2 linked regions of the Accumulibacter sp. genome follow. The protein of the gene in region 1 binds, or shares a complex with, the protein of each later gene. Links are inferred from orthologs where the notes say so. Each region holds a gene or a part of one and is shown in the gene's direction. Other genes may lie near its edges. The genes, in order: metK and groL.

The links.
Region 2: the proteins of metK (region 1) and groL are in contact, whole or in part, in a cryo-EM structure (PDB 8P4O), measured with the Escherichia coli proteins. The link is inferred for Accumulibacter sp. from one-to-one orthologs.

The regions. Positions count from the first base shown.
Region 1 is NZ_JAZKUG010000001.1:1,677,943-1,684,482, reverse strand. Bases 1,587-4,559 are described here. They hold metK (methionine adenosyltransferase), read left to right. Parts: upstream 1,587-2,474; coding sequence 2,475-3,644; downstream 3,645-4,559. Other genes in these bases: V5B60_RS07220 (HD-GYP domain-containing protein), read left to right, coding at 3,763-4,559; V5B60_RS07230 (lysophospholipid acyltransferase family protein), read right to left, coding at 1,587-2,234. Outside these bases: lipopolysaccharide core heptose(I) kinase RfaP, read right to left, coding at 1-204; V5B60_RS07235 (glycosyltransferase family 4 protein), read right to left, coding at 201-1,313; more of V5B60_RS07230, read right to left, coding at 1,374-1,586; more of V5B60_RS07220, read left to right, coding at 4,560-4,992; V5B60_RS07215 (hypothetical protein), read right to left, coding at 5,010-5,150; V5B60_RS07210 (DUF4178 domain-containing protein), read right to left, coding at 5,152-6,540. UniProt on the Escherichia coli protein: Catalyzes the formation of S-adenosylmethionine (AdoMet) from methionine and ATP.
Region 2 is NZ_JAZKUG010000001.1:3,142,190-3,148,634, reverse strand. Bases 1,753-4,630 are described here. They hold groL (chaperonin GroEL), read left to right. Parts: upstream 1,753-2,304; coding sequence 2,305-3,957; downstream 3,958-4,630. Other genes in these bases: V5B60_RS13955 (SurA N-terminal domain-containing protein), read right to left, coding at 4,086-4,630; groES (co-chaperone GroES), read left to right, coding at 1,916-2,206. Also shown: more of V5B60_RS13955, read right to left, coding at 4,631-5,996; lon (endopeptidase La), read right to left, coding at 6,363-6,445.

The DNA.
Region 1 (6,540 bases):
GAGGTTCTTGGCGATCTCGGTCCATCCGACGCCACGATGAATCTTCACGAAGTAGCCGCGGCCGGCGATCGCGGTGCGCAAGGTGCGGCGTGCCTCGAGCTGGCGAAACAAAGTACCCTGCAGTGCCTCGACGGCGACGAATGGATCCTGCCCGGACCACAGCGAACGAAAGGGCTCATCGAGGCAAAGGATACGCGTACTCATTTCAGGATGACGTCGGCGGCACGCTCGGCATTGGCATAGATGTCGGCGACCTCGGCGAAAGCGAGACCATTGGCCTGCCAGCGTCGCCGCGCGGATTCGTCGTCGAGCATCCCGAGCAGTGCCCGGTCCAGCGAGTCCTGCATGAAGGGCTCATCGATGACGACGCCGGCATCGGCCTCGACGACATAGTGCGCGTAGCCGCAGACACTGGTGGTGAGTACCGGCAAGCCGGCAACCAGCGCCTCGAGCAGCACGGTGCCGGTGTTTTCGTTGTACGCGGGATGCAGCAGAAGGTCTGCGCCGAGCAGAACACGCGGAATGTCGCTGCGTCCCGGCAGGATGCGCACTCGTTCGGCGACACCAAGCAATCGCGCCTGGCCCTGGAAGAAACGCGGGTCGTCATCGCCGATGGCGAACAGCCGACAACGCGCACGCAACGCGGGCGGCAGCGCCGCCAGGGCCTTCAGACTGCGATCGAGGCCTTTGGTCCGGAAGCCCGAGCCAAGCTGCAGGAGAAGAAACTGGTCATCAGCCAGCCCGAACTCGCTGCGCACGCTCGACCGAATCACCGCTGCATCCGGTGGCGCCCGCCTGTCCGGCGAGATGCCGGGAGGCAAGAGATGGAATCGTTCGGCCGGAGTGCCATGGTAGGTCTGGAACAGGCGCTCCTGCAGCGGCGACAGGACCAGGATTTCCACCTGAGCCTCCCGGCCGAAGACGGCCCGTTCATAGGCGGAGAAATGCCGGTAGCGTGCCGACAGGCGATAGAGCGAGCCGCGCTGTGTGCGTGCCTTTTCCTCGAAGCACGAGTCGGCAGCGAAATACACGTCCAGTCCCGGCATCTTGTTGAAGCCGACGACACGATGGACGGGATGGGCCGCCAGATGACTGGCCACCCAGCCGCTGAAACGCTGGTAGCGGCGCAGGTTGGTCAGCCCACGAACCGGCACCAGCATGACTTCGAACCCGGCCGGAATGTCCCCGCGCCATTCCAGGGTGTAGACCCTGATCGCATGGTCTCGCGCTTGGCAGGCCAGCGCCACGCGGAGGAAATCGCGCTGCAGGCCACCAAACGGAAAGTACTTGTAGAGACAGAAAGCGATTTTCATCAGGATTCTTCACTGCCACTGGCGGCATGCGCGAGGCGCCGCTGGCAACTCGTCACGGTGTCAACCCTCCGCCGGAAGTGGCGATGATCCGCTGTGGCGACGCCCCTTGTAACGGTTGTAGCCCCAGAGATACTGGCCCGGGCACTGCCGAATGAGATGCTCCATCTCGCGATTGATTTGCTGTGCCCGTTCTTCGATGGTGCCCCCGATGGGCTGCGTCGGCTCCTGCAGACGGAAATGATAGCCGGCGCCAGCGGGGAGTCGTTCGGCCCAGACCATGATCACGGTTGCACCGCTGTCGACCAGTCGCGCCGCCAGCGTCATCGTGTAGGCCGGCCTGCCGAAGAAGTCGAGCCAGCGCCCTTCGCCCGCCTTGGGCGCATGGTCGGGCAGGATGCCGACCGCTTCGCCACGCCTGAGCGCCTTCAACAGACTGCGTACGCCCGAGAGATCTGCCGCCGCCAGATGCAGTTGCGGCCGCGCCCGCCCGGCTTCGATCAGGTCGTGCAGCCACGCCCGCTTCGGTGGCCGGTAAAGGACCGTGATCGGCGCGTGCGTTGAAAGGTACTGGGCGGTGATCTCGAAGCAGCCGAGATGCGGCGTCAGATAGATCATTCCCTTTCCTCGCCGTGTCGCCGCCTCGACCAAGTCCCAACCCGAGACCTTGACGACCCGCGCTGCCGCCTCTGCCTGTGGCCGCGCCCAGATTCGCGCCAGTTCCAGACCTGCCTTGCCGGCCTCGCCGATGGCAACCGGTCGCACCCGCCGAGCATCCTTCTCTCCAAGCGCCAGCCTCATGTTCTCTGCCATGTGTCGGCGATAGGTCGGCGAGCACAGCCAGACAAGCCAGCCGAGCACGGCTCCAAGCCGATGCAGCCAGGACAGTGGCAGGAGGCTGAGGCAGCGAAACAGGATATGCACGCGGCGTTCCGATGTTGACGGGGAATGAAGGATGCGGCACAGGCGGCAGCGCGGCACGCTTTTGACTGAGCGCAACGAGAAAAAGTATAATTATCCATCCGCCGAGTTAATCAGGACAACTTGCAGGGCGGAACGAGCCGCGAGAGCGGCCAGGAAATACTGCTAAAGCGTCGTCTGCTCAAACCCCGGAGCCGGCCACGCGGTCGTTTCGGGGTTTTTCAATTTTGGAGCACACGCAGCGTGAGCCACGAGTACCTCTTCACTTCGGAATCGGTTTCCGAGGGCCACCCGGACAAGGTGGCCGACCAGATCTCCGACTCCATTCTCGACGCCATCCTGGCCGACGACCCACCGGCACGGGTTGCCTGCGAGACCCTGGTATCCACCGGTCTGGTGGTGATCTCGGGCGAGATCACCACCAAGGCCCACATCAACTACCGCGAAATTGCCCAAGAAGCGGTCCGCCGGATCGGCTATGACAACTCCGACATCGGCTTCGACTACAAGAGCTGCGCCATACTGACAGCGATCAACCGCCAGTCACCCGACATCGCACAGGGCGTCAACGAGGGCCAGGGGATCGACCTCGACCAGGGTGCCGGTGACCAAGGACTGATGTTCGGCTACGCCTGCGATGAAACGGCTTCCCTGATGCCGCTACCGATCCACTACGCCCACCGGATCATGCAGCGCCAGGCCGAGGTCCGCCGCGACGGCCGACTGCCCTGGCTGCGCCCGGACGCGAAGAGCCAGCTCAGCGTCCGCTACGTCGACGGCAGACCAGTCGCGATCGACACCGTGGTCGTCTCGACACAGCACGACCCAGAGGTGTCGCATGCACAGATTTCGGAAGCCGTTATCGAGGAAGTGATCAAGCCAGTCGTTCCCAAGGAACTGCTGACGGGCAACACCCGCTTCCTGGTCAACCCGACCGGTCGCTTCGTCGTTGGCGGCCCGCACGGCGACTGCGGACTGACCGGTCGCAAGATCATCGTCGACACCTACGGTGGCGCCGCCCGGCATGGCGGCGGCGCCTTCTCCGGCAAGGATCCGTCGAAGGTCGACCGATCGGCCGCCTATGCCGCGCGCCACGTCGCCAAGAACATCGTCGCCGCCGGACTCGCCTCGCGCTGCGAGGTACAGGTCGCCTATGCGATCGGCGTCGCGCGACCAGTATCGCTGATGGTGAACACCTTTGGCACGGGCAGGGTGAGTGACGAACTCATCGTCGATCTGATCGGCAAGCACTTCGATCTGCGTCCAAAGGGCATCATCCAGTCGCTCAACCTCCTGCGGCCTATTTATCGCAAGACGGCAGCCTATGGCCACTTTGGTCGCGACGAACCCGAGTTCACCTGGGAAGCGACCGACAAGGCCACAGCCCTGCGCGCGGCAGCAGGTCTCTCGTAGCCCCGTTGGCAAGCGGACACGAAGAGGGGGCCACATGGCCCCTTCGTTTTGCCGCTCGACGTCGCACGGTTTAAACTTCTGTCTGCGCGGAAGACAACCCGCACGGACAGGAGCACTGATGCTCAAGAAGATCAGCGTCAAGCAACTCACGGTCGGCATGTACCTCAAGGAGTTCTGTGGCTCCTGGATGGAGCACCCGTTCTGGCGCTCGGCCTTCGTCATCAGCGACCAGAAGGATATTGACACCATCCGCGCCAGCAGCATCCGCGAGGTCTGGATCGACTCGGCAAAGGGCCTCGATGTCGCAGGCGATGAGCCGGTCGGCTCGGTGGCCGAACACGAGAAGCAGGTCGATGCCGAACTCGCCATTGCCGCGCAGGAGGAGCGTCAGCTCGAGCGCGTTTCAACGGCAGCCGAGTTCGCCCGTGCGGCAAGGATCGTCGCCAAGTCGCGGCAGGCCGTCACCTCGATGTTCGAGGAGGCACGCATGGGCAGGGCCGTCGATGCAACGAGTGCGCAACGGCTGGTGGAGGAGATCTCGGACTCGGTGAGCCGCAACCCGGGAGCACTGATCAGCCTGGCGCGCCTGAAAACGGCTGACGACTACACCTACATGCACTCGGTGGCCGTCTGCGCCCTGATGGTCGCCCTGGCCCGCGAACTCGGCATGAATGAGGCGCAGACGCGTGCCGCCGCCACTGCCGGGCTGCTGCACGACCTCGGCAAGGCGGTCATGCCGCTCGAAGTGCTCAACAAGCCCGGCAAACTGACCGATGCCGAGTTCGCCATCATCAGGTCGCATCCCGAAGAAGGCCACAGGATACTGCAGCAGGCGGCGAAGCCGGACCCGGTGGCGCTCGACGTCGTCCTGCACCATCATGAAAAGGTGGACGGCTCAGGCTACCCGAAGCGACTGCGCGCAGACGAGATCAGCGTCTTCGCCAAGATGGGCGCCGTCTGCGACGTTTACGACGCGATCACATCGAACCGTCCCTACAAGGCAGGCTGGGATCCGGCCGAATCGGTGCGCAAGATGGCCGAGTGGAGTCAGGGTCACTTCGACACCCGCGTTTTCCAGGCTTTCGTCAAGAGCGTCGGCATCTACCCGATCGGCTCACTGGTGCTCCTCAGCTCTGCTCACTTGGGGGTCGTCACGGAACAGGGCCAGAAGTCGCTCCTGACTCCACAGGTCAAAATTTTCTTCTCGACGCGCAGCAATGCTCGTATCCGTCCCGAGCTCATCGACCTCGGCAGCACGGGCTGTCCGCACAAGATCGTCGGCCGTGAAGATCCGGAAAAATGGAGGTTCCCCGACCTCAACGAAATGTGGTGCGCAGCCCCGTCGTGAGACGCGGCCCGGTTCAGCTACTTGTGATGGCCGCGACCGGCCACCGCGCGTGCGGTCTGCGAAGAACCCTCGTGTCCGAACAGGTTCCACCCCTGATACTGGGCGTTGCTGAACAGGGCCAGCGCGAGCAGTCCGGCAAACCAGTTGGCCTTGATCATTTCAGTCCTCGTCTCCGTCGCCGCTCGTATCATCGCCGACATCGCTCTCGCGCCAGCGTCGTGCCTCGAACGAGTTGCGCCGCCAGCGCGACAGCAGCGGGAAGACCGCAAGGAAGATCAGCAGCAGCACATAGTTGGACCAGCCGGTCGGGTTGCGTATGACCTCGATGGTATCGACGACGGACTCGCTGTTGTCGCTGCCGAGTTCGTATTCGATCACCAGATGATAAGTTCCCGGCGGCACCGCACGGAACACCAGTTCGTCCGCCGGCGATCCCTCGCTCCAACTCTCCCCGTCTTCGACTCCCTTGTAGTGGCTGATCTCCTGCTGGCCAAGATGCGCCTCCCCCGTGTTCTTCTCGACCAAGGTCGTGTTCACCGACAACCAGTTGTTGACCACGCTGGTCTGGTGTCGGACGAGCAGCGCACGAGCACGGCTCTTGAGAACGAACTCCTGACTGGTGAGGGTCGCCTCATCGTTCTCTGCCGCGAGAACGACGCGCTGCCTGAGGACCGGTTCGGAAGCGAGGAGAAAGATGAAGGCCAGCTGCACCACGGTAGCCGCCAGCGCCAGTTTCCAGAACAGACGGCAGATCTGGCGATGTGTTTCGACCAGCGGGTTCGGCTGGTTCGCGTAAACGTCCCGGCGCACCGGCAATGGTGTCGTGATGCCAAAGGCGGCGCAGACCTCGTCTGGCTCCAGATACTCGGCCTGTGACCAGGTGGATTCGCGCTCGTTGACCTCACGTGAAAGCATCAGCGGCGGACAGATGAAGTCGTCGACGACACAGCACTCGCCGACCGCCACTCGCCAGTAGAACTCACCGACGACGTGGGTCACCTCGGCTTCGCCATGGTTGAAGAGACGGTACTGCCGCCCGGCGTGTGTGAATTTCGCCTCGCCCCGGCTGACGCTGGGCGGGTTCGACAGGCCGCGTGCGAAATTCCAGTGGCCCTGATACTCGATCAGCCAGGCAAGACCCTGCTGCCCGTCGTACAGCAGGTATTCGGACCACGAGCACGTAGGGCCTGCGGAACTCGAGCTGCGGCGCATGAAACCGATGACCCGCCAGTCACTGTCGCGCAGCCGGCCCGCACTGCCAAGCGGCAGCCAGGGCACCTCGCGCAACGCCTGTGCCGCCCGTGACAACAGTCTGAGATTCTCGTCCTCGACACCGATGATCGAACCGCAGCTCTCGCAGCCGATGCTTTCCGTCGCTGGCGAATGAATCTTCAGTGGCGCCGCACAGTGCGGACAGTTCAGGGCGCGCGTCGCGACCTGTCCGGCCGTAACCGCCGGCTCCCGCACATCCCTCAGACCAGAGAGCTGCAGATCGGCGAAGGCAACCGACTGGCCGACGAAGACCAGCGGCGGCGTCTCGCTGTAATC
Region 2 (6,445 bases), 1.5 Mb from region 1 along the record:
CTCGCGGGTTGGCAACCCTCTGGACCGACCATTGTATGACGTGTGAAGCCCTACCCATAAGGGCCATGAGGACTTGACGTCATCCCCACCTTCCTCCGGTTTGTCACCGGCAGTCTCACTAAAGTGCCCAACTCAATGATGGCAATTAGTGACAAGGGTTGCGCTCGTTGCGGGACTTAACCCAACATCTCACGACACGAGCTGACGACAGCCATGCAGCACCTGTGTTCAGGTTCTCTTGCGAGCACTCCCAAATCTCTCCAGGATTCCTGACATGTCAAGGGTAGGTAAGGTTTTTCGCGTTGCATCGAATTAATCCACATCATCCACCGCTTGTGCGGGTCCCCGTCAATTCCTTTGAGTTTTAGCCTTGCGGCCGTACTCCCCAGGCGGTCAACTTCACGCGTTAGCTACGGCACTAAAAGGTTTAACCCTCCCAACACCTAGTTGACATCGTTTAGGGCGTGGACTACCAGGGTATCTAATCCTGTTTGCTCCCCACGCTTTCGTGCATGAGCGTCAGTAGTGACCCAGGGGGCTGCCTTCGCCATCGGTGTTCCTCCACATCTCTACGCATTTCACTGCTACACGTGGAATTCCACCCCCCTCTGCCACACTCCAGCTTGGCAGTCTCAAATGCAGTTCCCAGGTTGAGCCCGGGGATTTCACATCTGACTTACCAAACCGCCTGCGCACGCTTTACGCCCAGTAATTCCGATTAACGCTCGCACCCTACGTATTACCGCGGCTGCTGGCACGTAGTTAGCCGGTGCTTCTTAGTCGGGTACCGTCATCTACACAGGGTATTGACCCGTGCAATTTCTTCCCCACCGAAAGAGCTTTACAACCCGAAGGCCTTCTTCACTCACGCGGCATGGCTGGATCAGGCTTCCGCCCATTGTCCAAAATTCCCCACTGCTGCCTCCCGTAGGAGTCTGGGCCGTGTCTCAGTCCCAGTGTGGCGGATCATCCTCTCAGACCCGCTACGGATCGTCGCCTTGGTAGGCCTTTACCCCACCAACTAGCTAATCCGACATCGGCCGCTCCCAGAACGCAAGGTCTTGCGATCCCCTGCTTTCCTGCTCACAGAATATGCGGTATTAGCGTAACTTTCGCTACGTTATCCCCCATTCCAGGGCACGTTCCGATGCATTACTCACCCGTTCGCCACTCGTCGCCAGGTTACCCCGCGCTACCGTTCGACTTGCATGTGTAAGGCATGCCGCCAGCGTTTAATCTGAGCCAGGATCAAACTCTTCAGTTCAAATCCCAAAACTCTCGCTCGACGCGCCACCAACCCCAGACCACATAACCCACATAAACACCAGGCTACATGCCCCAGAATCAGCAGCATACTGCTCGTGCGAGTCCTTCCATCTCTCAGCAGCACACGCATACCACCACGCATGCCACCACCAGATCAAGAACCCACACCTATCGGTTGTCTCGTTTTTAAAGAGCTGGTTGCGGGGACAGGATTTGAACCTGTGACCTTCGGGTTATGAGCCCGACGAGCTGCCAGACTGCTCCACCCCGCGACACGCCGGAAATTACCCGGCCACCTCCCCAATCAGCACGTCCGAACGGGGCGAATCCCGATGGTTTGAACACGTGCCGGCTGCGAAGAAGGAGCATTCTAGCAACGGAGGCCAGCCGCGTCAACCCACTCCGCGGAGAATCGTCGCATTCTTCCATCCCCCGGCCGGCCGGCTGGCCCGGGCCCTCTCGTCACGGGCTGGCTGGCGTGGCAGCGGGCTGCTGCACCGTCGGCTCTTGAAATCCGAATGAAGGAACCCTATTATTAGCACTCGTTAGCGACGAGTGCCAACACGCTCGTGCCCCCGAGCTTCAGCTGCGAGGGGTTCCAACAAGCTAGCCGATGTTCTGACTTGTCATCCAACCTAGGAGAAACTGCATGAAGATTCGTCCGCTGCATGATCGCGTGATCGTCAAACGTCTCGAAGAGGAGCGCCGTACCGCATCCGGCATCGTCATCCCGGATACCGCAGCAGAGAAGCCAGACCAAGGCGAGGTTCGCGCCGTCGGCAACGGCAAGATCCTCGATGATGGCAGCGTCCGTGCCCTCGCCGTCAAGGTTGGCGACCGCGTCCTCTTTGGCAAGTACGCCGGCCAGACCGTCAAGGTCGAGGGAGAGGAACTGCTCGTCATGCGCGAGGAAGACATCATGGGCGTCATCGAGGGCTGACGGATCAAGCCCGGAAGGCGCCTCCCGCGCTCGTCCGGTCGTCCCGCAGTCCGCCCGTTTCAGACATAAATCATTGAAGATACACAGGAGTTAACTCTATGGCAGCTAAAGACGTCAAGTTTGGCGACACCGCACGTGCACGCATGGTCGAGGGCGTGAACATCCTCGCCGACGCGGTGAAGATCACCCTCGGCCCCAAAGGACGCAACGTCGTTCTCGAGCGTTCATATGGTTCCCCGACGGTCACCAAGGACGGTGTTTCGGTCGCCAAGGAAATCGAACTGAAAGACAAGTTCGCCAACATGGGCGCCCAGATGCTGAAGGAAGTCGCTTCCAAGACCTCCGACATCGCTGGTGACGGCACCACGACCGCGACCGTTCTGGCACAGTCGATTGTCCGCGAAGGCATGAAGTACGTCGCCGCCGGGATGAACCCGATGGACCTCAAGCGCGGTATCGACAAGGCCGTCGTCGCGACCGTCGAGGAACTGAAGGCCCTCTCGAAGCCCTGTTCGACCAGCAAGGAGATTGCTCAGGTGGGCGCCATTTCCGCCAACGCCGACGCCGACATTGGCGACATCATCGCCAAGGCGATGGACAAGGTCGGCAAGGAAGGCGTCATCACCGTCGAGGATGGCAAGTCGCTGAACAACGAACTCGACGTCGTCGAGGGGATGCAGTTCGATCGTGGCTACCTGAGCCCGTACTTCATCAACAACAACGAGAAGCAGAATGCGATCCTCGAGAACCCGTTCATCCTGATTTTCGACAAGAAGATCTCGAACATCCGTGACCTGCTGCCGGTTCTCGAACAGGTCGCGAAGTCGAGCCGGCCGCTGTTGATCGTCGCTGAAGACGTCGATGGCGAGGCCCTTGCGACCTTGGTGGTGAACAATATTCGCGGAATCCTGAAGACCTGCGCCGTCAAGGCTCCGGGCTTCGGCGACCGCCGCAAGGCCATGCTCGAGGACATCGCGATCCTCACCGGCGGCCAAGTGATCGCCGAAGAGGTCGGCCTGACGCTCGAGAAGGCAACCCTGGCAGATCTCGGTCAGGCGAAGCGCATCGAGATCGGCAAGGAGAACACGACAATCATCGACGGCGCTGGCGTCAGCGCCAACATCGAGGCACGCGTCAAGCAGATCCGCGCCCAGATCGAGACGGCGACCAGCGATTACGACAAGGAAAAGCTGCAGGAACGCGTTGCGAAGCTGGCTGGCGGTGTCGCACTGATCAAGGTCGGAGCGGCAACCGAAGTCGAGATGAAGGAGAAGAAGGCACGCGTCGAGGATGCATTGCATGCGACCCGCGCAGCGGTCGAGGAAGGCATCGTCGCCGGCGGTGGGGTCGCGCTCCTGCGCGCTCGAGCCGGGCTGAGCACGCTCAAGGGCGACAACCACGATCAGGATGCTGGCATCAAGATCGTCCTGCGCGCGATGGAACAGCCGCTACGCGAGATCGTCGCCAACGCTGGTGACGAGCCCTCGGTAGTGGTCAATGCGGTCCTCCAGGGAAGCGGCAACTTCGGCTACAACGCAGCGACCGGAGACTACGGCGATCTGGTCGAAATGGGTGTTCTCGACCCGACCAAGGTCACTCGGACGGCCCTGCAGAATGCAGCCTCGATTGCCGGCCTGATGCTCACCACCGATTGCATGGTCGCTGAACTGGCGGAAGAGAAGCCGCCGATGGGTGGCGGCATGGGCGGCGGCATGGGTGGCATGGGCGGCATGGGCGGCATGGACATGTAACCCCTGCCCGACCAAGCGATAGCCGGACAAGAGAAACCCCGCCGCGGCGGGGTTTTTCTTGTGTCGTGATCGCGGCGCGGCGCGATTCGGAAGCGACCAGCACGCTACGGCCTTCGTCCTGCACGCACCTAGCGCTCCTTGCGCTCCAGCGCCGCCCTGTTGATGTCGATCCTGTAGCGCTGGCGCAGACCGGCGAGATAGGCGGCGAAATCTTCCTGCCCCAGAATTTGCGCGTACTCGCGCTGCAGCGCCTGCCGCCGCGCCTCGTCTACGCGCTCCGGTTGCGTCACCTTGACGATCTTGTACAGCACGTACCCCCCATCGCCCGCCGCAGCGCCGACGAAGACCGGCAGCTTGTGCACGTCGGCACTGAAGATGGCTCTGGCTGCCGCTGGCGGCAGTTGTCGTGCGTCTTGCCGCGAGAGTTTGCGTGGCGGCGCCCAGGCGACGCTGTCTGCGGCGCCCTGCCGCAACTCGGCCAAGCGCGCCTCGCCCGCGGAACGTGCCAAAGCGGCCTCACCCTGCAGCATCAGCGCTGCCTGGATATCGGCCTTCACCTCCGCGAACGGTCGCACACTCGCTGGCCGGTGCTCGACGACGCGCGCCGCCAGCAGGGTGTTCGGAGCCACCTCGATCGCTTCGGTGTTGCGCTTGTTGCGAACAGAGTCCTCCGAGAAGATCGCTGCGAGAATCTTTGCATTACCCAGGTGCCCCAGACTCGCCACCGCCGCCGGAGTCGGGTTGCGGGGCAACCAGTCGGATGTCTGCAGCTTCAGATTGAAGCGTTCGGCAGCCGGTTGCAGACTGTCCGGTTGTTCGTAGACGATGTTGCTGAACGCTTCGGCATCTTCGGCAAATCTGCGCTGCGCTGCCTGTTGCTTGAGTTCGGCCTCGATTTCCGGGCGCACTTCGGCGAAAGTCCGCTGCCTGGGCGCCTTGATGCCCGTTACGATGATGATGTGGTAGCCGAACTCCGACTGTACGACACCCGACACCTCGTTCTCTCGCAGGTTGAAGACAGCCTCCTCGAACGGCTTGACCATCGTCCCGCGCGCGACTACCCCCAGATCGCCGCCCTTGGCCGCCGAGCCCGGATCCTGCGAATGCTTTCTGGCGAGATCTGCAAATCGTGCTGGCGATTTCCGCACTTCCTCGAGAAGTTCTTCGGCCCTTGCCCTGGCCTTTCCCTGCTCGGACTCACCGCTCGGCGCCAGGACCAGGATGTGACTCACCCGCCTTTCTTCGCTCTGCTGGTAGCGATCCCGGTGGCTCTCGTACCACTCCTGCAGATCGGCATCCTTGACCGCAGTCTGGCTGATCCGCGCAGCAAGTGACAGCAGGACGTACTCCACTCTGGCCTGTTCGGCAATCTCGAACCGCTTGCCGTTCTCGTCGTAGAACTTGCGCAGCGCCTCCTCGTCGATCCGGACCTGTCCGGCAAACTGCCCCGGAGCGATTCGGAATTCGGCAACCTGCCTTTCCTCGGACCGGATAGCCAGAATCCTCTCGGTCTCGCTCCTGGCGGCGACGCCCGTATCGCCAATGGCTGAAACCAGTTCCTGCAGAGTCAGATCCTGCCGGATCTGCGCCTCGAACTGCGCCTGCGACAGACCCTGCGCGGCCAACGCCGATTGGTAGCGAGCCATGGAGAAGCGGCCGTTCTCCTGCAAAGCCGGAATGCTGCCGATCGTTTCGCGCAGCGCTTCATCGCTCGCGCCCAGCTTGCCCTTGGCCGCTTCGAGAAGCAGCAGGCGCTGATCGACCAACGAGTTCAGCACGGCAAGGCGTGCCGCCGGGGTATTCATCGACTCGGGACGAAAGCTGTCGCCAAGAGCCTGTCGCATGCGGTCCTGCTGCACGCGCCAAGCCTGATCGAACTGCTGTTGGGTGATTTTGCTGTCGCCGACACTGGCCAGATCGGACCCCGCTCCCCCGCCACGAACGTACGAGTCGACGCCCCAGAAGGCGAAAGGCAGGGCGATCAGGGCAAGAAAGACCTGGACGACCCTCTTGTTGTTGCGAACGGTGTCAAAGAACATGGTGGTAGGTCGCTAACTCTTTGGAACGTGTTGAAGCCAAAAGAAAAAAGGCGAACTAGTGTTCGCCTTTCAATGTTGGCGGAGTGGACGGGGCTCGAACCCGCGACCCCCGGCGTGACAGGCCGGTATTCTGACCAACTGAACTACCACTCCAAAATACTCGCTGCACAATCGCTCTTGCTGCTCCTGGTGGGTGCTGACGGGCTCGAACCGCCGACATCCAGCTTGTAAGGCTAGCGCTCTACCAACTGAGCTAAGCACCCTTGGCGTGATCAAGCACTGGAGGCGCGAGTCTAACGCATCCGGCAGCACTTGGCCAGAGCGGCAGACGGTGCGCACCAACGGCACCGCCGCCGCAAGGAGTGTTCAGTGAGTGAGCCCGGCGGACGCAACGGCAGCGGCATCTGGAGTGCTCGTCTCCACCCCGGGCGGCACGCCTGCGTCGTCGA